Regions from separate parts of the Paenibacillus sp. E194 genome, predicted to be linked through region 2. Evidence: riboswitches for the same ligand, from Rfam matches in the RefSeq annotation. Region 2 holds a riboswitch; each other region holds the start of a gene.
The links. A riboswitch is a leader RNA that binds a small molecule or an ion and turns the genes downstream of it on or off. The one in region 2 is predicted to bind cyclic di-AMP.
Positions count from the first base shown of each region.

Region 1: it holds a riboswitch for cyclic di-AMP, as region 2 does, so the genes downstream of both, kdpF (K(+)-transporting ATPase subunit F) here and AZ66_RS00175 (C40 family peptidase) in region 2, are expected to answer to the same signal.
Region 3: it holds a riboswitch for cyclic di-AMP, as region 2 does, so the genes downstream of both, AZ66_RS09720 (3D domain-containing protein) here and AZ66_RS00175 (C40 family peptidase) in region 2, are expected to answer to the same signal.

Region 1 is NZ_JMDX01000288.1:404-6,246, forward strand. Features, by position in the region: gene kdpA (potassium-transporting ATPase subunit KdpA) at 1-1,652, opposite strand, end outside; gene kdpF (K(+)-transporting ATPase subunit F) at 1,707-1,787, opposite strand; cyclic di-AMP (ydaO/yuaA leader) riboswitch at 2,088-2,265, opposite strand; gene AZ66_RS25300 (hypothetical protein) at 2,280-2,687, opposite strand; cyclic di-AMP (ydaO/yuaA leader) riboswitch at 2,758-2,948, opposite strand; gene AZ66_RS25310 (hypothetical protein) at 3,462-3,761, opposite strand; gene AZ66_RS25315 (hypothetical protein) at 3,754-4,059, opposite strand; gene AZ66_RS25320 (hypothetical protein) at 4,059-4,403, opposite strand; gene AZ66_RS25325 (hypothetical protein) at 4,427-4,714, opposite strand; partial or broken gene AZ66_RS25330 (glycosyltransferase family 2 protein) at 4,762-5,843, opposite strand, start outside.
Region 2 is NZ_JMDX01000001.1:36,297-45,333, reverse strand. Features, by position in the region: gene AZ66_RS00195 (ABC transporter permease) at 68-802, shown strand; gene AZ66_RS00190 (sensor histidine kinase) at 803-1,984, shown strand; gene AZ66_RS00185 (response regulator transcription factor) at 1,981-2,586, shown strand; gene AZ66_RS00180 (hypothetical protein) at 2,771-3,283, shown strand; gene AZ66_RS00175 (C40 family peptidase) at 3,581-4,060, opposite strand; cyclic di-AMP (ydaO/yuaA leader) riboswitch at 4,064-4,205, opposite strand; gene AZ66_RS00170 (hypothetical protein) at 4,501-5,322, opposite strand; gene AZ66_RS00165 (M1 family metallopeptidase) at 5,327-7,303, opposite strand; gene AZ66_RS00160 (YwhD family protein) at 7,419-7,919, shown strand; gene AZ66_RS00155 (NAD(P)-dependent malic enzyme) at 8,049-9,037, opposite strand, start outside.
Region 3 is NZ_JMDX01000052.1:15,786-24,822, reverse strand. Features, by position in the region: gene AZ66_RS09755 (PSP1 domain-containing protein) at 1-645, shown strand, start outside; gene yabA (DNA replication initiation control protein YabA) at 679-1,062, shown strand; gene AZ66_RS09745 (tRNA1(Val) (adenine(37)-N6)-methyltransferase) at 1,228-2,001, shown strand; gene rsmI (16S rRNA (cytidine(1402)-2'-O)-methyltransferase) at 2,003-2,896, shown strand; gene AZ66_RS09735 (AbrB/MazE/SpoVT family DNA-binding domain-containing protein) at 3,070-3,324, opposite strand; gene AZ66_RS09730 (HD domain-containing protein) at 3,631-4,914, shown strand; gene AZ66_RS09725 (TatD family hydrolase) at 4,943-5,710, shown strand; cyclic di-AMP (ydaO/yuaA leader) riboswitch at 5,904-6,107, shown strand; gene AZ66_RS09720 (3D domain-containing protein) at 6,425-7,552, shown strand; gene rnmV (ribonuclease M5) at 7,719-8,285, shown strand; gene rsmA (16S rRNA (adenine(1518)-N(6)/adenine(1519)-N(6))-dimethyltransferase RsmA) at 8,291-9,037, shown strand, end outside.

The sequences.
Region 1 (5,843 bases), on a different contig from region 2:
ACCGGACCGAGCACGACTACCGGGAAGAACGTCAGAGCACCCACAATAAGTACTGTGCAGACAAATACGATACCGAACAGCGCCGTATTCGTCTGGAACGTACCACTTGTGTTCGGAATTGGCTGCTTCTTCGCCATCGATCCTGCTACGGCAAGGAGCGTAACGAGCGATACGTAGCGCCCCAAGAACATGACAATACCTGTGGAAATGTTCCAAAACGGCGTTGCATCTCCCAATCCTTCAAAGCCAGAACCATTGTTCGCCGCAGAAGACGTAAACTCATACAACGCTTGAGACAATCCGTGGAATCCTGGATTGGACAGGGTATCCGCTTGTGTGGCAACTGCAATCGCCGTTGGTACGAGAATCAATATGGGATGTACCAACAGGGTAACCGCAAGCAGTTTCATCTCCTTACTTTCCAGCTTGCGTCCCAAAAATTCAGGTGTCCGCCCAACCATGAGGCCTGATAAAAACACGGCAATCATGACGTACAGCAGCACGTTCATAAATCCCGCACCGACGCCGCCGAATACGGTATTCAGCATCATATTCGCCATCGGGATCAAGCCGCCAAGCGGTGTCAGCGTATCATGCATATTGTTGACACCGCCCGTCTCTGATGCAGTCGTAACGACCGAATACAGTGAGGACTGGGCAACGCCAATACGAACTTCCTTCCCTTCCATACTACCTGTTCCACTCAATCCTGCTGCGTTAAGCACAGGATTGCCCATATGTTCGGCTGTAAGAGATGATCCGAGCATAATCAGGAACAGAATCGCCATGGAGACGAACAGCACACGCCCTTCCTTCTTGTTGCCGACCATGCGGCTGTAGGTAAACGGCAACCCTGTGCAGAGCATCAGCATAAGCAGAATATGAAGTACATTCGTTGCACCATTCGGATTCTCAAATGGATGTGCTGAGTTCGCTCCATAATGGCCACCGCCGTTGTTGCCAAGCTCCTTAATCGACATCATCGAGCCTACGGGCCCAAGCGGAATATGCTGCTCTGCTCCTTCAACCGTGACTGCAGTATCCATTGGACTCAAGGATTGCGGCGTACCATTCCAGATGAACAGGATGCTGGCAACAATAGCAATTGGCATAAAGATCCGTGTAATCGAACGAACTAAGTCAGCCAGAAAGTTGCCGAGCGGCTTGCCAGTCAACCCTCGTATAATGGCCATTACTGCCGCTAGCGCAGTAGCAGGTGACGTAAACATCAAGAAAATAATGCCCGTCATTTGTGACAGCGGAGAAAGTCCACTTTCACCGCTATAGTGCTGCAAGTTCGTATTCGCCATGAAGCTGATCGCCGTATTGAATGCTACTCCCGGTTCCATGCCAGGAATGCCATTCGGATTGAGCGGCAATACCCCTTGAAGGCGGAATATTGCATATGTCACCACAATCATCAGCACGTTCGTGGCAACTGCCGTAAAGGCGTATGCCTTCCAGCTTTGCGATTGATCCTTAATGCCGAAACACTTAAACAAAAAACGATCTATCGGACCAAATACAAGATCCAGCGGTCTTGGAGCTCCGCTATTGTCAAACACCCCTGCCATATATATTCCGATCGGACGCGCTATCGCCAAGGCAAGCAATAAGGTAATTCCAATGGCGATCCATTCGATTGCACTCATTGTTCCGTTCCACCCTTCTCTAATGTACAAATATCAACAATCACTCTGCCCAAACTAAAATCGTTCCGGTTTGACTAAGGCATATAGCAAATAAATGAACAGCGCCGTAATCAAGGTGAATAACACGATCATCATGAGCGATCACCCCGTTCCTCCACTTCCGTCTTGCACCAATGGAGAATACCCAATACGCTTAGTCCAAGCAGTGCGAGAAGAATCATCATGACTGCATCAAACATAGTCCCTTCCTCCTCCTGAATAAGGTTCTCATCTCTCCAGGCAATGCTGCCGCGATCCCGCTCCTACCAAGACTTCCTGCTCAGTAGGAACGCGCAGGCAACACAAAAAGCCACACGGAAAGAGGGACCCTTTCCGTGTGGCCTATTTCGCGCATCGTCAAATAAACGTGCGCGTAATGTTCCACGACGAAATAAAGGCTGCCTCCTTGGACGCTTACGAGGTTAGCTGACGGATTCGGGCGCGAAGAGTCGCCCTACCGGCCAGGAACGGATTCCTGTGCCGGATTCACCCCTTGCGCGAACTGCAGATGTACAGCTGGCGCACTAACGTTGGTTCCCCCGTTCCCATGAATGGGATTCAGCGGTGAGCATTGCCTATATGGATAAATTAGATGATATCTGATAGTAAAAATGAAACTTGATCCGATTGCGTATAAATGACGTAATTTGCACCAAGCAATCGGTAGATCGACTGCGGATGATGACGCTTCGTCACGATTGTGATCGGATCCGTCGTCCATTGCCGGCATATTTGAAGAAGCCGGCAGGAAAGCGCAAAGCTCTGTTCAAACACATAGATTCGGCCAATCGGGACATGAGGGACGGCCCACGCCTTCGGCTCCGTCGTATTGATTCGGCATACGGAATGAACGCCAACACCTTCCAATCGCGTTGCCAATCGCCCATTATGGGCAATACCCGCAACCGAATATCCTGCTCCTTTCAACTGACGTATGAATTCAATCCCCGTCTCACAGCCTGCGAACACTGTAATGACCCGGTCCGCATCGTACATATCCAGTTCCTCCTGTTCATCTGTCCGAAGCCCTACTTGCAAGAAAGAGGTGCGTCGCCATATGATCAGGCGCGCCTCTCCCGTACGCTTACGAGGTTAGCTGACGGATTCGGGCGCGAAGAGTCGCCCTACCAGCCAGGAACAGCGATCCTGTGCCGGATTCACCCCATGCGAACGGTGGCTGCTGACTGTCCACTCAGCTCCATTCGCTTCATTGGTTCCCCCGCTTCCGCTTCCTGCGGAATTCAGCGATTGAGACGCAACGGATAACGTTGTTGTTGCTGAACTGAATCTTACGCCTTTCCCCTCCTGCTGTAAATGAAATGAAAACCATAATTTCTCCATTTCCGGGCAATTGTGATCAACTAATCCCATCTTATCTCTCATTACAGCATCATTACCTCGCAATTTCTCAACTTTGCTTATGCGGCGATGATTTCATGAGCAAAACAAAGAAATTTAAATAAATACCTGTATGTAAACGCTTTGTTTGACCATTTGTTTGGATTTCCTGGATTTGATTCTATTTACAAATGGAGCCACATTCAAGTTAGAAGCGGCGTCTCCCTTCTTGAACCCAACTTGAAGGGAAATGTAAACCAACTTCGAATTTCTGACGGTGCGCAAGCTTACAACTGCGCATCGTTCTACTCCGTTTACCGACATGTGATATTATATTTGTTTCAAGTTCCTTCTTACCCGAATCCTATCGCTCGACATCCATTAAAAAACAGCCCTCCTCTTGCCTATGCAAGTGTCAGACTGTTCACTTCGTTATGATTGATTGGCATAGGACAGTTGATGTGCATCTTCATATCCCTTCGCATACCCCACCCGATATCCATCTTGAAATGCAGGATGTTGAATGCGGTGATGAGTCGAATGTGTTGAGGCAATTTGCTTCGTTGTACGCCGACACTCGGGCTGGTTCACAACCTGAAGACGGCGTTGCAATTTCCGTTGCGGAACCTGCTTGCTCACTTTCCTTACGCTTCCCGTTGATGCAGTGCCGCTAACCAGCTTCTGCTGTCCCATTTGCCGCCGGGATCTCTGTGCTCGCTTCTGCTTATTCACTTGCAACTTCTCCCTCCTCCACTCTCATCTCCTCGAATTGACAATCCGGATGCAGCCATGGAGGCGCAGCTGTGCCTGTCTTGCGAATACGGGTCTGAAAACCTGTGACCATGCCGCATAGTGCAAGCTGATACATGGACAACAGACGAATATTGTCCTTAAGCAATTTCGTTGCAGCTTCTGAATGTGCTGTAAGGTCAGCCATTTGATTCAACATACGTGCCAATGCGGATTGGCTCTGTACAATGGCCTTGATCATTTCAATCTGCACCTGCTGCTCCTCGTGCGCTGCAGCCATTACATTTTGTCTCCTATCCCGAACTCTCCATTCAACAAGCCCCCTCCGAGGCTATCTCCGTAACCCTCGGATTCCTCCCGCCGGAGCAGTACCTTCATATTGTGGGATAGACTGACTTGCAGCTTCGTCAAACTCTCGATTACTTCAACCACTTGTGCATGCACGTCAAGAGGTTCGACAATCTGTTCCCGATGATTCGTGAACGAGTGCTCTGTCATATGATTCAACGTCCAGTTGCGCATCTTCTCGGCCTCTACCGCTTTTGCTTCTAGGATCTTCGCCACATTGCCCTGCATCTTGGCCATAGACTCCAGAATGACGTGATAGGACTGTTCTCTATTCATGCAGATCCCCCCTTGCATGCGCATTATTCCTCTGCATCATCCGAAATCTCCTTCAACACATGCTGCAGCTGTTCCGCCATCGCTTCCTCTAGCTCTGCAATTCCGTTCAGATAAGCAACGATACTTTTCGTTAATGCCTGGGAGTATTCCTTATAATCGTTCTCCCCCCCGAATTGAGGGTCAACATCCGGCAGTGCATGCACGATTTGCGCCATGCGAACCGCTACATGCCGCTCTGCGTCAAGCACGCGCGCCATATGCCGCTGCGTATATGACATTTGACCAATCATGTCCGTGATGAAATGTTGCAATATTCTCCCCTCCCAAGCACAAGGCCTAACTTCCACTCTTCAATTCCTCAAATATGATAGGAATGAATGACCGGGTGCGCCATAATTGGCAACTGTTCCGTAAGGTCGCTTCTCTCATGTTCCGTACGGATTGCTACCTTATCAGCGAATCCCCAGCGGTTCAGCGCATGATCACTAACAAGCTCTCTGCATGCTTCACCCTCACGACGATAATACTTGCCTAGTTCCGTTTTGAATACAGCACCGTCAGGAATCTTTCCCTCTGTTTCATGCTGTTTACTCCATTTCTGCGCAACCGCAGCAGCCTCAATCGGTACTCCTGTTGGCCATCCCCGCAATTCAAGCTGACTTACCCGTACAATCGGAATACGTAACTCCCCTTGAACAGGACGTTTTGCCCCATTTTCAATCCAATAATTTGCATCGTTTAGTCCAGTAACTGCCACCTGAGACGGATAAAATGCCTGACATTGCCGTCCCGCAAGCATCCCATGCTGCGTACGAATACGCTGAAGCCAATCATAAGCATTGCCCCACTTCTCTTGAAAGAAAGCCGCATGCTTATCCTGACTAGATTGGGTGTGACCGTCCTGCTCCTGCAGGCTTGCATGGAACGAGCGGTGGATAAATACGTCCCCTGATACGATAAGCTTGAGCCCTACCATCCGCATGCGCAAATGATAATCTTCATCTGCAAATCCGCTATTCTCAAATCGCTCATCAAAGTATCCATTCGCTTCAAATGTGCTGCGGCGCATAAGGCGGCACACATGGAACAAACGATCTGTGCTGTGCCACCGGCTTGCATCCGGGATATTATATTCAGCAGCAAAGTCATACATATCTTTGACATGTTCGTAAGGCACAGGTATCTGCTGTTCGCCGGCAACACGGTTCGACACTGATCCAACCATACCAAATTCTATGTTGCTGTGTAAGCAATTCAGCATACCGGACAACCAATTCGGCGTTACGAGCGTATCACTGTTCAATATGCATATCGTGCTGCCTTTGGACATCATCAATCCAGTATTAATTGCACTTGCCAGACCTCGATTGGTCTCATGGCTGTGATATCGAATCTGTCCGCTAAGCCTTTGCAGATAGGTCAGAGTATCATCGGTTGAGG
Region 2 (9,037 bases):
GATGCCTGAAAATAAACGATAGAGGCAGAGGGTGCCTTAATCATCACATATTAGGGGGAACTGATCGATGTTACAAGCACAAATCAAAGCAGAAAGTTTACGAATTATGCGTAGTCCATTCTTCTTGTTATTCTCACTCGTCATGCCAATCGCTTTCTATTTCTTATTCGCTAGTTTAAATGGCGCATCGAAGTCTATTGAATCTACGACCTATGGAGCCTTCTCACTTATGTCGATGACAGCATTCAGCTTAATTGGCACGGCAATGAGCCAATTCGGTATTCGCCTTGCCTACGAGCGTCGTGATGGATGGACACGTCTGCTTCGCCTGACACCACTATCTCCGTCGGTATGGATTGGCGCTAAGATCGTTTCACATATGTTGGTTCATTTGCTTGTCATTCTAATCATTTTCCCTGCTGCCTACTTTGCCTATCATATTGAGTTAACTGCTGTACAATGGGTGACATGTGGCTTGTGGCTGTGGCTTGGAAGCATTCCATTCCTGGCGATCGGCTCTATTTTAGGAACCATGAAGAGCGCGGATGCCTCCATTGCGGTCGCAAACATTTTGCTCATGGGTTTTGCTATTATGGGGGGCTTGTGGATGCCGCTAAAGACATTGCCAAGTTGGATGCAAGTCATTGGAGAATGGCTGCCATCCTACCGCTATGCACATGGTGCGTGGAGTATGCTTGCTGGCGGAAGCCCTGCCCTGCTAGATTGGGTAATTCTTCTGGGCTGTGGCATGATCTTCATGGTAATATCGAGTTATATCTTTAACAGACGGGAAGCGATGTAAGTGAACGTAGTCAAGAAGAGGTTATTTCCCGAAAAAGAGGGAGCGGAGCCTTACATCTCCCTCGTCAACTTATGCGTGCCTATCTTTTTCCTGCTGCGTGAGACTCCGACCAAGCTATTGGTGGGGTTCACGCTGCTTCTGTTTCTAGTGATCGCATTTTGGCTGCAGTATCGGCACGAGAAGCAGGCATTGACGTGGTTGGCTGTTCAGGCTGTAATTATTCTCGCATTCATCCTTTTCTATCACCCTATGTATGCTTATATGGTGTTCATGATCGCGCAGATGATAAGCAGGCAGAAGACCTCCATTATTTTAGGAGCAGCTGCCGTCATGGCGGTAGGTATCGTAATCGGATTGTCTCAGCGCTTGGATACAGTAACCGTATGGTCATCCCTGCATACGCTGCTGCTTCCTCCATTATTCGGTGTGCTCGTCATGCCATTCATCATGCGTGCTGCTGGGCAGTACAAGCAGATGGCGGAACGATTGCAGGCAGCGACCTCACAGCTTGAGCGGATGGCTCAGCAGGAAGAGCGCCAGCGCATTGCACGTGAATTACATGATACGCTTGGACATACGTTGTCTTTGATCACGCTTAAGAGTGAAGTGACAGAAAAGCTGATTACACGGAATCCGGAACGGGCTATTGCTGAAGCAAGGGAAATTCAGGAAACCTCGCGTGCTGCGTTGAAGCAAATGCGTCAACTCGTAACTGAAATGAAGATCGTCAAGCTTGCAGAGGAATATGAACATGGAAGACAGCTATGCGCCGCTGCGGGAATTGAGCTGGAATTTCAGGAACGCAGCGAGGGAATTAGCCCTTCATCAACAGCTCCAAGCATCGTGAACCGATTGCCATTATCAGCATTGCAAGAGACGATTCTCGCCATGTGCTTCCGGGAGACCTTAACGAATGTCGTTAGGCACAGCCGGGCGAAGCATTGTTCGGTTCGGGTTGAGGTGGAAGAGGCAATGGTTCGTTTGGAGATTGCAGATGATGGCATCGGAATTGATGAGCACCAGCTTAAGCAATCAAGTGGGACGGGCATGGCCGGACTGAAACAGCGGCTTCAGCTTGTGGACGGGACGCTTGCTATAGAGTCTGGTGCCCATAAGGGAACGGCATTATCGTTAGTCATTCCGCGTGTAATCCGCGATAGGAAGGGGAAAGGTACATCATGATTCGAGTGATATTAGGAGAGGACCAACAGATGCTGCGAAGTGCACTCGCCACCTTGTTGTCTCTTGAGGATGATATCGAAGTGATTGGTCAGGCCGAGAATGGCAGCGTAGCGCTGTCGCTTATCGAGGAACTTCAGCCGGATATCGCGGTACTGGATATCGAGATGCCGCTTATGACGGGGCTGGATGTTGCGGATGCGATCAAGAAGAAGGGGTTGGACTGTCGGATTATTATGCTGACGACCTTTGCCCGTTCAGGCTATCTCCAGCGTGCAATGGCATCGAGTGTAGGCGGTTATTTGCTCAAGGACAGCCCAAGCGACGAGTTGTCAGACGCCATTCGCCAGGTATATGCAGGTAAGCGGGTGATGAGTCCCGAATTGACGCTGGCTGCATGGGAAGACCCTTGTCCGTTGTCCCCGAGGGAGAAAGAAGTGCTGTTGCTTGCTGAGAACGGACTGTCCATGCAGGATATTAGCGCCAAATTGTTCTTATCCTATGGAACGGTACGCAACTATATGTCGGATGCGATTAGCAAAGTAGGAGCGGGTACGCGCATTGAGGCGATTCGAACTGCTCGTGAGAAGGGCTGGTTGGATTAAGAACTGCTGCTGGAATATATGCAGAAGAAACTTGATGAAGAAAAGAATTGTCGGATCAATTAGCATCCAGAATATAAATTGTAAGTGCTCCATACTCTCTAAGTGAATATTTAGCTTATTTTCAGTTTCATTTCAGGAAATACGAACATACTATAGCCATCCCTTACATAAGGAGGTGGAACCTATGAAACGCAATTCAACCGTAGCAGCGTGGACGTGCCTAATGCTTCTCTTGATGGCTTCACCTGCGGCAGCGCAAAGCAGAACTGCGCTAGATGCTACGGCAGATAAGAGCAAAGAGCAAGCTGCTGTACGAGTGGTCACTTCATCTCAGGCTGCACAGCCGAATCAGCAGAGCACGGAGACGGATAAACAATTAGAACAAGTACAGGCACAAATGAAGGAGCTTCGTGCAGAAATGAAGCAGCTGCGCGAGAAGAAGCTTCAATTGCTCGCTAAGAAACACGGAATTTCGACAGAAGGCAAAAGCAACAAGCAAATTCACCAGGAATTACACGAGAAATTAGGCATAAAAGGACGACTGTTCCACGAGAAACATCACATTAATGGGAAGCATGTCGAGGATCGTCAGACTCAGCTTCAGCACGAGGAAGAAAAGCATCGAGCAGAGGCAGATGGGCTCACACCAGAAGAGATTAAGGCGAAATTCCAAGAATTGAATGGGTCAGTTAAGTAAATCAGAAGCGTCTATGCGAAAATAGGGAATTTCCAGACAAGATATCGGGACATGCGCACAAGCGCATGTCCTTGTGTCGTTAATGGCGATGAGAATGGTTGAAACCGAAAAAGAAATATTTCGTAAAGATAGATAAAAGCACGAATCGTTGACATGCAGATATGCATAGGATAAAGAAGCTGAAGTTGCGCGGGGATAATGGGATAACATGAAACAACCCGACGAAAAGGCGCGGAGCGCTTCTCATCGGGTTATGTAGTCGTTCATATCATTATAAGAGTGCTGGAAACTTCCAAACTATTGATTGTCTGTAGCGATAGAAGAAAAATCATTCTCGTTCATTACACGACGAGCACCTACATAGCGCTTCTCGTAGTAGTCCATGCTAAGGCTGTCGATGCGTGTACCTTTGCTTGTCGAAGCGTGTGCGAATTTGTTGTCGCCTACGTAAATGCCGACATGCGATACACCGTTGCCGCCGCTTGTGTCAAAGAAGACCAGGTCGCCTGGACGAAGCTCGTCTTTGCTAACTTTCTCACCAGCGTCAAATTGCGACGAAGATGTGCGAGGAAGATCAATTTCGAACTTGTCGAACACGTACTTCGTAAATCCGGAGCAGTCAAAGCCTTTCGTTGTTGTACCACCATACTTGTACGAAATGCCAAGCAAACCGTCAATCGTGTTGTCCATTTTGGATGCTGCGAATGTGCTGCCTGCACTGAACGAAGTAAACAGAACGCTCAGTCCGAGCACCGCTGTAACTAGCTTCTTCTTCAAAGGGAAAGCTCCTTCCGTGCCTGCGAGGTTAGCTGGAGGGTTCGGTTGAAGGACCCCTATGATCCCTGTGTTACAAGATCAATTCACCCGTAAAAACTGGTTCCCCCGCTTTCCGGTCCGCCCGGAAACTCGGCATTCTGGTTTTTGGATTATGTATTGCTGCGTGCGATAGTAACAATTTTGCAAGAGTTAGTGCCGCTTTCATGACAAAGTTGTAATAAATCTAGATTTATTGTAACAGACGGAAATTCCTTTGACAAATATTTTTTGTCCTTGACACGAAAAAAACTTGTCAGATCAGCATTTTTTTCGCTGGTAGACAAGTTTTTTAATTTATTTTGTTAGGTTACGCTGCTTCAATATCATCGTAACCCTTTGTAACTTTGTAACTTTGTAACTTTGTAACTTTGTAACTGAATTGCGCTCAATCAGAACCCCCATTATTTCATCTGTTGCTCTGCTTCCTGCCAGACAGCGTGGCGGGCAGACAATCCCCACATTTTAAGTATTGTCATTATGGCAGGCAGTGCCTGTTGAATAATGAGTGCGGTAATCCCGGTGAACACGGCTGCCGCCGTTGTGGACAATATGCCTACACCAATGGTGATCCCAATAAAGAGAAGTGACAATCCTAGAATGGGAAGCAGGCGACGAGTTCCGGCTGTCACGGATCGAATTAACGGTGTTTCTGAGGCAGCGCCGAAGTTAAGGAATAAGAATAGTTGATGAACAAGCCAGCCGCCAATGAACCAAGCGATTACAAACGGTGCCACTGCCACGAGTAAGGAAGACAGAGAAGCCGATGTTGACAAGGCATGGGCCGCATAAGGAACGAACCATATAGCTGGTGCGATAATGAGCAGTGTCTCGAGCAGATAGAGGACAAGCATTGGCTTCCAAGCGAGCTTGATCCCTTGGAAGAAGGCAAGCCCCTGCTGCTTGGGCCGTGACATAGCATGGAATACACCCGCGTGAATGAAGGGGGTAAGCAGCATATGGACGGCAACGAATCCGAGGATAGCCCATAAGTAAGGAAAATAGTCATTCGTCTTCATTAGATAGAACTGGCTTTCGGTCAGAAAGAGCTGCCTGCTCATCTCGGTAGGTGCTGGATCTGGGTAACGGCGCAGGATAGGTGTTACCACTCCATCGACGAAGCGATAGAGGAAGAACCCCCATAACAGTTGGTACAAGAATAGAATGACCCATATATAGATGTGCTCTTTGCACCAATTCCAGCCTGAACGCACATAAGCCTTCACACTATCACCACCCCAAAATGTTCGTAACAGCTTCGATTACCTTGATGACGGATAAGTTAACTCGTGTACGGACAGGTTCGTCGACATGAGCACGCATATAATTATTGATGTGCTTGTTCTCAACGACAATCGAATATAGAGGATCAACCATGACCCAACTGAGCGGCGCTTTATGGGTGACGGTATATTGGATGCGGTCTCCCTCTCCATTCCATCCCTTGCGAGTCGTCGTGCCATCCGAGAATCCGAATACGATCGGAATGGATGGATAATTGGCACCGAGCTTGCGGATATGGACAGTCGCTTCATATTGGGTAGACCCATTCGATTCAATCGTACGTGAATCAATGTTCTCCACGGCGAAGTCTGCCATCATGCCGTTGTACACATATTGTTGGAAGAAATCATTCCACTTGCGGTTAGTTACCTGCTCAACAACTCGCTGAAAGTCTGATGTAGTTGGGTACTTGAAACGGTACTTCTGCGTATAAGTTCTCATAATGCGGCTCATCATTTTCTCCCCGACCTGCTTCTCGATTGCAAGCAGCACCAGCTTGGCACGCATGTACACATTTTCTGCGTAATGATTTTGATTTTTGTAGCGCCATGCATTCAGCTTCAGTGGAGCCGGATCTGTGACGTAGCTGGCTTGTATTGCGTTATTTGGAAGTACTCCGAATTCTTGCTCCATCAGCTTGTCTTCTGCATAGGAAGTGAACCCTTCATCGAGCCATGCTTCCTCGAATTCGTTTGAGGCGAGAAGTCCATAAAAGTATTGATGTCCAATCTCATGAACGACGGTACGTTCCAGGTCGTAACCCGGACTCTCATCTTCTGCACCGAATGCTGTAATCAAGGTCGGGTATTCCATTCCTCCAGCTCCGTTGCCTAATTTAGGAGGCACGATAATGGACAAAGTAGAGTACGGGTATTTGCCGTACCATTCGCTGAACTTGGACAGCGCCGTCTTCGCAGCGTAGAAATAACGTTCCTTCAAATCTTTATGCTTCGGGTCTAAATATAGCTTGATACGAACCCCTGGTACTTGGCTAGAAGAGAACGGCTCTTCAAAATAGACAAAGTTTGGAGATGCGGCCCACGCGAAATCATGAACATCATCCGCATAGAATTGATAGAATTTCTTTCCGTTTGCTATCGTAGGGGTTTTCGTTGGAAAGCCTGTAGCGCCTACGATATAATTGTCGGGTACTTGAATGCGTACACTGTAAATGCCGTAATTGGAGTAAAATTCGGAATTACCGTGATATTGGTGCAAATCCCAGCCTTCTGATGCCCGGCCGCGTACCCCTGCCTTTTCATAGGCAGCAATCTTAGGGAACCATTGGCCAGCCATCACAAAATTATCGGCGTATCCCATACGTGCGAATATTTTCGGCAGTTTTACTTCAAAATCCATGCGAAGTGTAACTTTCTCCTGACTTCGTACTGGCTTGGTAAGACGGAGCTTCAGAAGCGTCTCATCCTTCGCGTTTCCGTCATCTGGCTGAATGTACTGCACCCGGTTCATCAGGGACATACCGTCAACCGTGGATAATGATTTTAGCGTCATGCTGCCATATCCATCCGCAGGGAACTTGTCTTCCCGCAATTTTCCGCCAGACTCCTTCATGAAGGTGGTGTCGGGCGAACGGAAAGCGTTCGGATACATGTGGAAGAACAGTTCATTGACAGTCGATCTCCCGGGATTGGTCCAAGTTACGGTTTGCTTGCCGATAAGGGTATGTGTAGACTCATCCAGTTTAACTTCAATATGGTATTCGGCAATACGCTCACTTAGTACCTCCGCATTGGGAGTCTCCACGGCTTGCTGCGTAATGGGTTCTTGAACCGCCTGCTTGTTCACCTCGGGTCCAAGGGACGGAACGGATCCAGATGGCCAGAACCGAACGAGGAGGAAGCTGCAGGCGGCTAGGAACAAGGCAGTGAATAGAAGCCGGCGATATACATTGCTTCGGGTCATACGTTTTTACCTCCCGTTGACAAGCATCTACAGCATGTATATGTTGGCTTTTTGCAGATTATTAGCTAAAATGAAAATGATTTTGAGTACGTGTAAGGAAGGAGCGCATGACGAAATGGAATCTTCAGATAAGAAAGTTAAGAAGCCGCTGGCATTGAACGTAATGAGCAGCGGTAAGCATAAAGGATTCGGTTCGGGTAGTATCGATCTGAACAACGTGTCGCCCGTCATTATCGATGAAGGAACGGCGTACATCGATTTAGGCGCGATGCACGCAAAGAGTAAGGTGGAGCGTGGAATTAAGTTCTCTACGAATAAAGAGGACGTTCCAAATGGCCGCCAATGCTGGATCGTATGGGTGGCAGTCGATCGTTCTGCGGAAGGCGCGTTCTACGGCGGCTTGGCTGCTTGTGAAATGCTGATCGACACGGAGGCGAAGCGCGGCTGGAAGATGCTCGCAGACCACGTCAATCGGATGGACTATGCAATGAAGCGCCGCGTGCTCGTCGAAGAGCTGAACACAGAAGACAAGGCCGCGCTGCGTGAACTGCTTATGACGCACAATGCTGAATGGTGGGAGCGTACGCCAGAAGAAGTGAAGGCACAGCTTGCCTAGCATAATCATTTACATCTAAAGAAGGCCGCTATTCCGATCTCGTGATCGGTGCAGCGGCCTTCTATTATAATAGAGATGAGTTTTGTCCCTACTCATACCTAGTAAGGACACTCATTACAACAAGGTGATTTAGGCGCGATATACAGGCATCTTGTTCACCTGTGCGACTCCTGTTTCAATCGCAACCTGAGCAATCGCAGATGCGACGCTAGGCACGACACGCTTATCTAGCGGGTTCGGAATAATATACGTCGGGCTGAGCTCTGCATCGGTAACGATAGCCGCAATACCGCGGGCTGCCGCGAGCTTCATATCATCCGTAATATCTGTAGCGCGAACATCGAGTGCGCCGCGGAAGATGCCAGGGAAGGCGAGCAGGTTGTTCACTTGGTTCGGGAAGTCCGAACGGCCCGTACATACTACTGCCGCTCCAGCAGCAAGCGCTTCGTCCGGAAAGATCTCCGGCGTTGGATTCGCCATTGCGAATACGATCGGCTTTACATTCATGGAGCGCACATGATCCTGCGTCAGCACCTTCGGTGCGGATACCCCGATGAATACATCTGCTCCGCGCACGACATCGGTTAGCGTACCGCGTATATGTCCGCGATTCGTTACCTTCGCTATGTCTGCCTGCGCGGTATTCATCCATTCCTCGCCTTCGCATACTACGCCTTTCAGATCCACAAGGGCAGCATGCTTGATGCCTGCCTTCAACAGCAGCTTTGCTATGGCAATGCCAGCAGAGCCGGCGCCATTGATGACAACGCGCACGTCCCCCATCTGCTTGTCTACCACTTTCAGTGCATTGATTAACGCAGAGAGCAGCACGATGGCAGTGCCATGCTGATCGTCATGGAAGACAGGGATATTCGTTTCTTCCTTTAAGCGCCGTTCAATTTCGAAGCAGCGTGGTGCCGATATATCCTCCAAGTTAATACCGGAGAAGGTAGGCTCCATATTTTTGACGATGTTCACGATCTCATCTACACTTTGCGTGGATAGACAGATTGGGAAGGCATCGACATTGCCGAACTGCTTGAAGAGCATGCACTTGCCCTCCATGACCGGCATAGCTGCATAGGGACCGATGTTGCCGAGGCCGAGAACGGCCGAAC
Region 3 (9,037 bases), on a different contig from region 2:
GAGAACGATGTGGTGCTTCCCTTGAAGAAAGTCATTCGCATCGCTAATGAAGCGGACGCTACATTGGTAGATGCGAACCGGCAAGCTGCGAAGGATGCGTTCGCAACTTGTATGGACAAGATTAAGGCGCATCAATTGAAGATGAAACTTGTAGATGTTGAATATACGTTTGATCGGAACAAAATCATCTTTTACTTTACGGCAGAAGGACGCGTGGACTTCCGCGAGCTGGTGAAAGACTTGGCTAGCGTATTCCGAACACGGATTGAGCTCCGGCAGATTGGTGTACGGGACGAGGCGAAGATGCTTGGCGGCATTGGGCCTTGTGGGCGCGTGTTATGCTGCTCCTCATGGTTAGGTGATTTTGAACCAGTATCAATTAAAATGGCAAAAGACCAGAACTTATCGCTGAATCCTACGAAAATATCCGGTTTGTGCGGTCGCTTGATGTGCTGCCTGAAATACGAGCATGACAATTATGAAAGCGTGAAAGAAGAGCTTCCTACAGTCGGCAAGTGGGTTGTTACCTCGATAGGAGAGGGCAAGGTCGTCGGTATTAATGCCGGTGAACGCAAAGTGCACGTCCAATTAGCCGATATCGGCAAGGTGAAAGATTTTGCTTTCGACGACGTTGTCATAAAATAAATAGCGGACATTTTCACGCTCTGGGGTGGGAACTTGGAGAAGAAAGACATTTTTGCGCAGATTCATGAATTGGAAACGCATATGGGAGACCTTCATCAAGAGCTTGGTGCGCTGAAACTCGTCGTCAAAGAGCTGCTGGAAGAGAATCAACGCTTGTGGATGGAGAATCAGCAGCTGCGCAAAGTACTGCACCACGAGCATCACGAGCACTTGGAAGTTGAACCTGAGGTGAAGGGAGACTCGGCACCCGCAGTACATCCTGATCCGAACGGGGATTCCAAAGAGAACGTGGTTGGCGAAGGGTATGATAATTTGGCGCGGCTGTATCATGAAGGGTTTCACATTTGCAACGTGTATTATGGACATTTGCGGACGGAAGGTGACTGTTTGTTCTGTCTGTCCTTCCTCAATAAATAACCGCGGCCGTAGGTCAGTGGGAACCGATAAGAGGGTTCCCCACCTACGGCTTTTTCATCATATTAGGGGCAATTTACAGCATAGCTGATGAGGAAATCCCTTATGAAACGTTATAGATATAGGTGTGAGTAGTACGTAAATGAAGATGATAAAGGCAGGGGCGTTATGGAGAATAGAAACGATGTGATCGGGCTGCATCCATCTGAGAGGCTCGACGATTTGCTCACTCATCAATTACGAATCATACAGAGCTCAGAGGTGTTCAGCTTCTCCATGGATGCTGTCCTGCTGGCTCGATTCGCTTCCGTGCCAACGCGTGGCCGGATTATGGATCTGTGCACAGGCAATGGGGTAATCCCACTGCTGCTGTCCACACGGACTAATGCGCAAATCGATGGATTGGAAATACAGCCAAGACTTGCGGATATGGCCAGCCGCAGCGTTCGGCTAAATGGCTTGGAAGAGCGAATACGCATTACCGAAGGGGATTTGAAGGCATTTACACCAGATGCAGAGCGTCCCTTTTACGAAATGATAACAGTGAATCCTCCCTATATGCCGTTGACGGCGGGTGATGTGAAAGAGAACGAGCATTATGCACTAGCTCGCAGTGAGGTCGCCTGTACACTGGAGGATGTGATCCGCACGAGTGCTAAGCTGCTGCGAACGGGCGGGAAGCTTGCCATGGTTCACCGTCCTAGCCGTTTGACAGATATCATAGCACTTATGCGGACATATCGATTGGAGCCGAAGCGTATTCGCTTCGTTCATCCACGCGAGGATGTAGAGGCCAATATGGTGCTGATTGAGGCCGCGCGAGACGGCAAGCCGGATGTACGGCTATTACCGCCGCTTATCGTATATAATGAAGGAAATGAATATCGTGAGGAATTAATGGATATCTATTATGGGAAAGCCTCGCAGCTGAAGGATGGATAATATGCAATTGACGGAACAATATAGCTACCAGCAGCAAGACAAGGAAAATGTAGGGGCATTATATCTTGTAGGGACGCCGATTGGGAATCTGGAAGATATGACATTCCGGGCCGTACGCATACTGCGGGAAGCCGATATTATTGCGGCGGAAGATACACGCGAGACGAGGAAGCTGTTGAGTCATTTCGAAATTACAGGGAAGACGCTGTACAGCTATCATGAGCATAACAAGCAGGCAAGCGGCCCTGAACTTGTGCGTATTATGGAAGAAGGCAAGCGTATCGCCCTTGTGAGCGACGCCGGATTACCCGCGATATCAGATCCGGGTGCAGATCTTGTTCAACTAGCTGTAGAAGTGGGTATTCCTGTTATTCCGATTCCTGGCCCGAATGCGGCCTTATCTGCCTTAATTGCGTCTGGGCTACCCACGAATCGTTTCACATTCGTGGGTTTCCTTCCGCGGGAGAAGAAGCATGCAGATACAGTGCTTACCTCACTCCGAATGGAAGCGGGAACGCTGTTATTCTATGAGTCACCGCACCGTATTGCGAAGACGCTCGATCGGCTAGCTTCCGCATACGGAGACAGCCGCCGGATTACGATTGCCCGTGAGCTGACGAAGCGTTTCGAACACTTCATCCGCGGTACGGTCGGCGAATGCATTGCCTTTGTAAGCGAGCATCCTCCATTAGGAGAATGTTGTATCGTCGTCGAGGGCGCTGATGAGAATGGAGCTTCTCAAGATGCGGGACAAGCATGGTGGCACGAATTGACGGAAGAAGAGCATGTTGCGCATTATGAACGTGAACAGGGAGTATCACGCAAGGATGCAATGAAACTGGCAGCCAAGGATCGCGGTGTATCCAAACGAGATATCTATCAGGCTTTGTTATAGAACAAGAATGGATACAATGGATCATATGTGAAATATGCAGACAATAGAGGGGAAACCGTTGCTGTAAAACAAAAAAAGACCTCCATGGTGGGTTCAAAACCATGGAGGCATCAAGGAAGATATAAAAAGGTTAGAATTAACATATGTGATTAGAGCTATTATAACCTATTTTTTTATTTTGTCACAGGTTGTGGTATTTCTGATATACATTCGTGACAAACAATTTTTCCTTTAAAGTATGTAACGTTCTCTGCATTGCCGCAGAAGATGCATGCTGGCTCATATTTCTTAAGCATGATGCGCTCTCCGTCAACGTAAATTTCTAGCGCATCCTTTTCACCGATACCAAGGGTGCGGCGAAGCTCGATCGGAATGACGACACGACCTAGTTCATCTACTTTACGGACGATACCAGTGGACTTCATCATAGTTCAACGCTCTCCTCTTTGCTTTAGCATGAAATGTCATATTTCGACAAAATTCTTTTTGGCTGATTCTTATCGTACCAACCATTCCCAAATTAGTCAACCTAAAAAATGTATACTTGGCGTGCTAATTTATGGATTTTAGGTTTTTTTAGCTTATATTAAGCTGTTTTTAACGACGTAGCGTACACTTTTACACTCGTATGGTATTTTTTATGCAAAAATAAACAGAAACAAGAATAAACCAAATCTTTTCGACAATAAGGCAGACTATGTCGAAAAGGTTCGAATCGAAAGGAGTGATTTTCAATGTTATTAGAGGAAAAAGTGTTCAAGGATCCGGTTCACAATTATGTGCATGTTCAAGATCGAACAATTTGGGATTTGATTAACACGAGGGAATTCCAGCGGCTCCGCCGCATTCGCCAATTAGGAACTTCCTATTTAACATTCCACGGAGCAGAGCATAGCCGCTTTTCTCATTCTCTGGGCGTATACGAGATTACTCGGCGGATTATTTCTCAATTTGAACGAAACCAATATGAGGACTGGCCGCAGGAAGAGAGGCTGGTTGCCTTATGTGCTGCATTGCTTCATGATGTGGGCCATGGACCATTCTCTCATTCCATTGAAGAGGCCTTCGATATGTTTCATGAAGATTGGACATACCGCATTATAATAGAAGATACCGATATCAACCGCGTGCTGAGACAAGTAGATCCACAGCTCCCAACCAAGGTGGCATCAGTGATTCGTAAGACATATGAGCGGCCGATTGTCGTGAATTTGGTATCCGGCTCCCTTGATGCGGATCGTATGGACTATTTGCTGCGGGATGCATACTTTACCGGTGTTAATTACGGTACATTCGATATCGATCGTATTCTAAGGGTGCTGCGACCGCTTAAGGATCGGATTGTAGTCAAAGAGAGCGGCATGCACGCAGTAGAGCATTACTTGCTAGCTCGATATGAGATGTACTGGCAAGTCTACTTCCATCCGGTAACCCGAAGCTCGGAGATGTTACTGCGCCTGATTTTCAAACGAGCCAAAGAATTGTATTTGGGTGGATACACTTTTCAATATTTCCTCTCTCCACTAGATTCTTTATTTGAAGGAACGATTACGACGGAACAATATGTCCAAATGGATGAGGCATTTGTGCAGACCGCATTCATGCAGTGGACAAGGGAGAAGGATGAACGTCTCGTTGACTTGTGCCAGCGATTCATGGAGCGTAAACTATATAAATATATTGAAATCGAACAGATGGATGACGATTTACAGGAACAATTGCGGGCAGAGTGGTCGCAAATTGGGCTTGATCCAAACTATGAACTTATGTTCGATTCCCCCTTCGACAAGCCCTATGATGTATATCGAAAGGGAGATGCCCGTTCACAGCAACATATTATGCTATGGGGACGGGATCAGCAAATTGTAGAGCTGTCCAAGAAATCGGATATTGTACGTTCCATTAGCGGCATTCGCCGTGGAAAACACTATATCTATTTCCCAATGGACAAGCTTCTAGAAGTCTCGAATCACCTTACGGAAGATACAAGGCGTATGTTTATACGCCGCAACCATTAGATCGATTTACAAGAAGGAGCGCATAAACGTGTTATTTGATACGCATACGCATTTAGACAGCAGCAATTTTGACGAGGATCGCGATCAGGTTATCACACGGGCCGTTGAACAAGGGGTGACCCGTATGGTTAACATCGGGTTCAATCGAGAGACGATCCCGACGACGATGGCGTTGGCGGAGAAATATGAGTTCATCTATGCAGCTGTGGGCTGGCATCCGGTAGATGCGATAACGATGAAGCCGGAGGATATAGACTGGATCGCCAAGCTAACGGAACATGAGAAGGTTGTGGCGATTGGCGAGATCGGACTGGACTATCACTGGGATACTTCTCCGAAGGATGTTCAGCACCGTGTATTCCGCGAGCAAATTGGGTTGGCGCGAGAATTGAAGATGCCGATCATTATTCATAATCGTGAGGCGCACGAAGATGTAATCCGCATCTTGCGCGAGGAGAAGGCTCACGAAGTAGGGGGCATCATGCACTCCTTCTCAGGTAGCTGGGAAACAGCGAAGATGTGTCTGGATATGGGCTTCTACCTTTCATTTGGAGGACCCGTTACGTTTAAAAATGCAAAACAGCCGAAAGAAGTACTTGTTAAGGTTCCGAATGACCGATTGCTTGTGGAGACAGATTCCCCCTATTTGACTCCCCATCCGTTCCGAGGCAAGCGTAATGAGTCCGCATATGTGCGTCTTGTTGCAGAGGTTGCAGCAGAGCTGAAGGGTATGGAATTTGAAGAATTTTGCAGAATGACGACTCAAAATGCTATGACATGTTTTGACATCACGTGAAAACGGGCCAAAAACAAGTGAAAAAAAGACATCGGCCATAAAATAAGTGGATTTCATTATGAAAAACGGATTAAGTTACATTTTTTTAACCATTTTTCGCGAAAAACGGAATTGCTACTGTCTTTACAAGAAGATTGCAAACACGATATGATTTCTCACAGATGTTATTACACAATTCAATATTGTTCCAACTAATTCAGTATCGCTTAATCTCCATGAAGTGGAGAGCGGGGGAACCAGAGTGTGAACGACATGACATGAGTACATGTTCATTCACACGGATTAATTCCTTGGGGTGAATTAGGGACGACCGAGCCATGAGCCGGTTGGTTCCGATAGGGCGACTCTCAAGCCCGAACCCGACAGCTAACCTCGTCAGCGTACCGAGAGAGGGTTCCTCGCGTCCTACACTGTTGACGTTTGGGTTTCTATTACGGAAGCCGCGAAAGAGTCTCCTCTTACGAAGGGCTTCTTTTGTTTACTCTCAAACATTCTTTTTTTGAATAATGAGAATAAAGACGTCATAGGGTGTAAGAAATAGGAGGTGGGAGCAGCCAATACTGAAACGTTGGTACGGAGATTTCGGCATTGTCTTGAACGATTACATGCTCGTTTATGGCAAGTGAAGTCTCTCGTAAACATTCTTGAAATAGTCGCGTCAGATGGAATCATGCAGAGCACTCGACGGCGGGACTATGTAAGGAGGACCGAGAAATGGGACAGATCGTGAACAACGAAACCCATGAACCCCGATCATCCAGCATGTCACTCGCATTGCGATGGAAGCATGAAAATGTACGTGTTATCACCGTTATTGCAGCTGTAGCAATCGTGATCACATTAATAGCAGTCTTGACTTGGTATAATGTAACGAAGAAGACAGTGGCTGTGCTCGTTGATGGACAAGAGCGTTCAGTCGAAACTCGCCTAGATACGCTTCGCAATGTTTTGGATGAGCATGCGATAGCGCTTGGGGCATACGATGTAGTATCGAAGCCGCTTGATGCAGAAATTGCTGATGGAGATCGAGTTATTATTGAACGCGCTTTGCCTATCCAAATTACAGCGGATGGGAAGAAAGAAACACAATTTACGACGAAGAAGTCGGTGCATGATGCACTAACTTCGCTGCAAATCCAGGTGAATCCTGAAGATAAGGTATTCCCTTCTAAGCGTGCCTCTATTTCGAAGGACATGGACATTCGCATTGTTCGTGTCAGCAAGAAGATGGAAGAGCGTAAAGTGAAGGTTCCTTATCAAGTGGTGAAGCAGGCAGATGCTACTCTCCTTAAGGGGAAGACCAAGACGGTTCAAGATGGAAAAGAAGGCTTGGTTGTCCAGAAAGTACAGAAAACGTACGAGGATGGTAAGCTCGTATATTCGCAGATGGTCGACAAATCCGTTCATACAAAACAAGTGAATCAAGTGATAGCCTACGGAACGAAGAAGGAACCGGAAGTTGCTGTTCTGTCAATGAACGCGCAGGAAGACGATTCTGACAATGTTTCCAGTGGCGACAAAGATTTTAACTATAAAAAAGTGCTGAAGAACGTTCAACTGACGGCGTATACGGAATCTGAGGGATCGGCTGGTGCGAAGACAGCATCTGGCGCGATGGTATCAGAAGGTCGTACTATCGCGGTTGATCCGAAGGTCATTCCGCTCGGCTGGTGGGTATATATCGAAGGGATTGGATTCAGACGTGCTGAAGATACAGGTGGCGCGGTCAAGGGGAAAATTATCGATGTATACTTCGACAGCAAGAAGGCGGTCAGCAAGTTCGGACGCAAGAAGGGGTACACCGTATACGTGGTTGGCCCAGTCAAGCCGGAATCGAACTAATGCACAAGGTATGCAGCCGTGTGTAATTAGGATATAGTAATGAATAATGATTTATGTCATGCTAAGAAGAGGGGACACCCTCTTCTTTTGTTGTTTATTTATGAATGGAAAGTAAGGGAAGGATGCGGAATTAGGAAGCAGCCTTGTGGTGAGAGGAGCAAGCATATTGATACGCGAAGTAATAGTTGTAGAAGGCAAAGATGATACCGTTGCCATTCACCGTGCCGTTGAAGCGGATACGATTGAGACGGGTGGATCGGCGATTAATGATACAACGATAAAACGCATCGCATTGGCCCAAGAGCGCCGAGGCGTTATTATTTTTACGGATCCAGATCATGCAGGGGAGAAAATTCGGAAGACGATAGCCGAACGTGTACCTGGGTGCAAGCACGCTTTCCTGCCTAGACATGAGGCGATAGCTAAAGGGGATCTTGGTGTGGAGAATGCAAAGCCAGAAGCGATTCGCCGTGCCTTAGAGCAGGTTCGCTCCGAGATGCCAAGCATGACGTCAGAGTTGACGTGGACGGATCTCGTGGAAGCGGGATTGACGACGCATGCAGGCTCTGCGGAACGCAGACGGCAGTTAGGTGAAATATTGGGCATTGGATACTGCAACGCGAAGCAGATGCTTAAGCGCTGCGGTGTGTTCCAGATCGGACGAGAGGAATTTGAGAACGCCTTGCGGAAGCTGAACCAATTCGAGCAGGGACAATGTGCAGAAGGAGAATAGATAGAATGACGCAGACGAAAATAGATATTGCAACACCGAATCGCACGAAAGACATTATACGCAAGCATGGGTTTTCATTTAAGAAAAGCTTAGGGCAGAACTTCCTAATTGATATGAACATTTTGCACCGTATTGTGGATGCTGCAGAGCTTGATGATGTGACAGGTGCCCTGGAGATTGGGCCTGGGATTGGTGCGCTTACGGAGCAGCTCGCTAAGCGCGCTCGTCGTGTAACAGCAGTCGAGATCGATCAGCGCTTGCTTCCGATATTAGGGGAAGTGCTGGAGCCCTATGAACATGTCCATGTTGTACATGGGGATGTATTGAAGGTGGATTTGCATGAATTGTTCCGCGAACAGTTCCAGGATGTCGAGCGGGTAAGTGTTGTGGCCAACTTGCCCTATTATGTGACGACACCGATTATGATGAAGCTTCTGGAGGAGCGTCTACCGCTCAAGAACATCGTCGTCATGATTCAGAAGGAAGTTGCAGAGCGAATGGCAGCGAAGCCGGGAGGCAAGGATTACGGCAGCTTAAGTGTGGCTGTTCAATATTTTGCAGAGCCGGAGCTTGTATGCACCGTACCGCATACGGTGTTCATCCCGCAGCCAAATGTAGAATCTGCAGTAATCCGTCTACGTGTGAGACAGACACCGCCTGTACAGGTGAAGGATGAGTCGCTGTTATTCGATGTTGTACAGGCTTCGTTCGCTCAGCGTCGCAAGACAATTTGGAATAACCTGAAGGCTCGC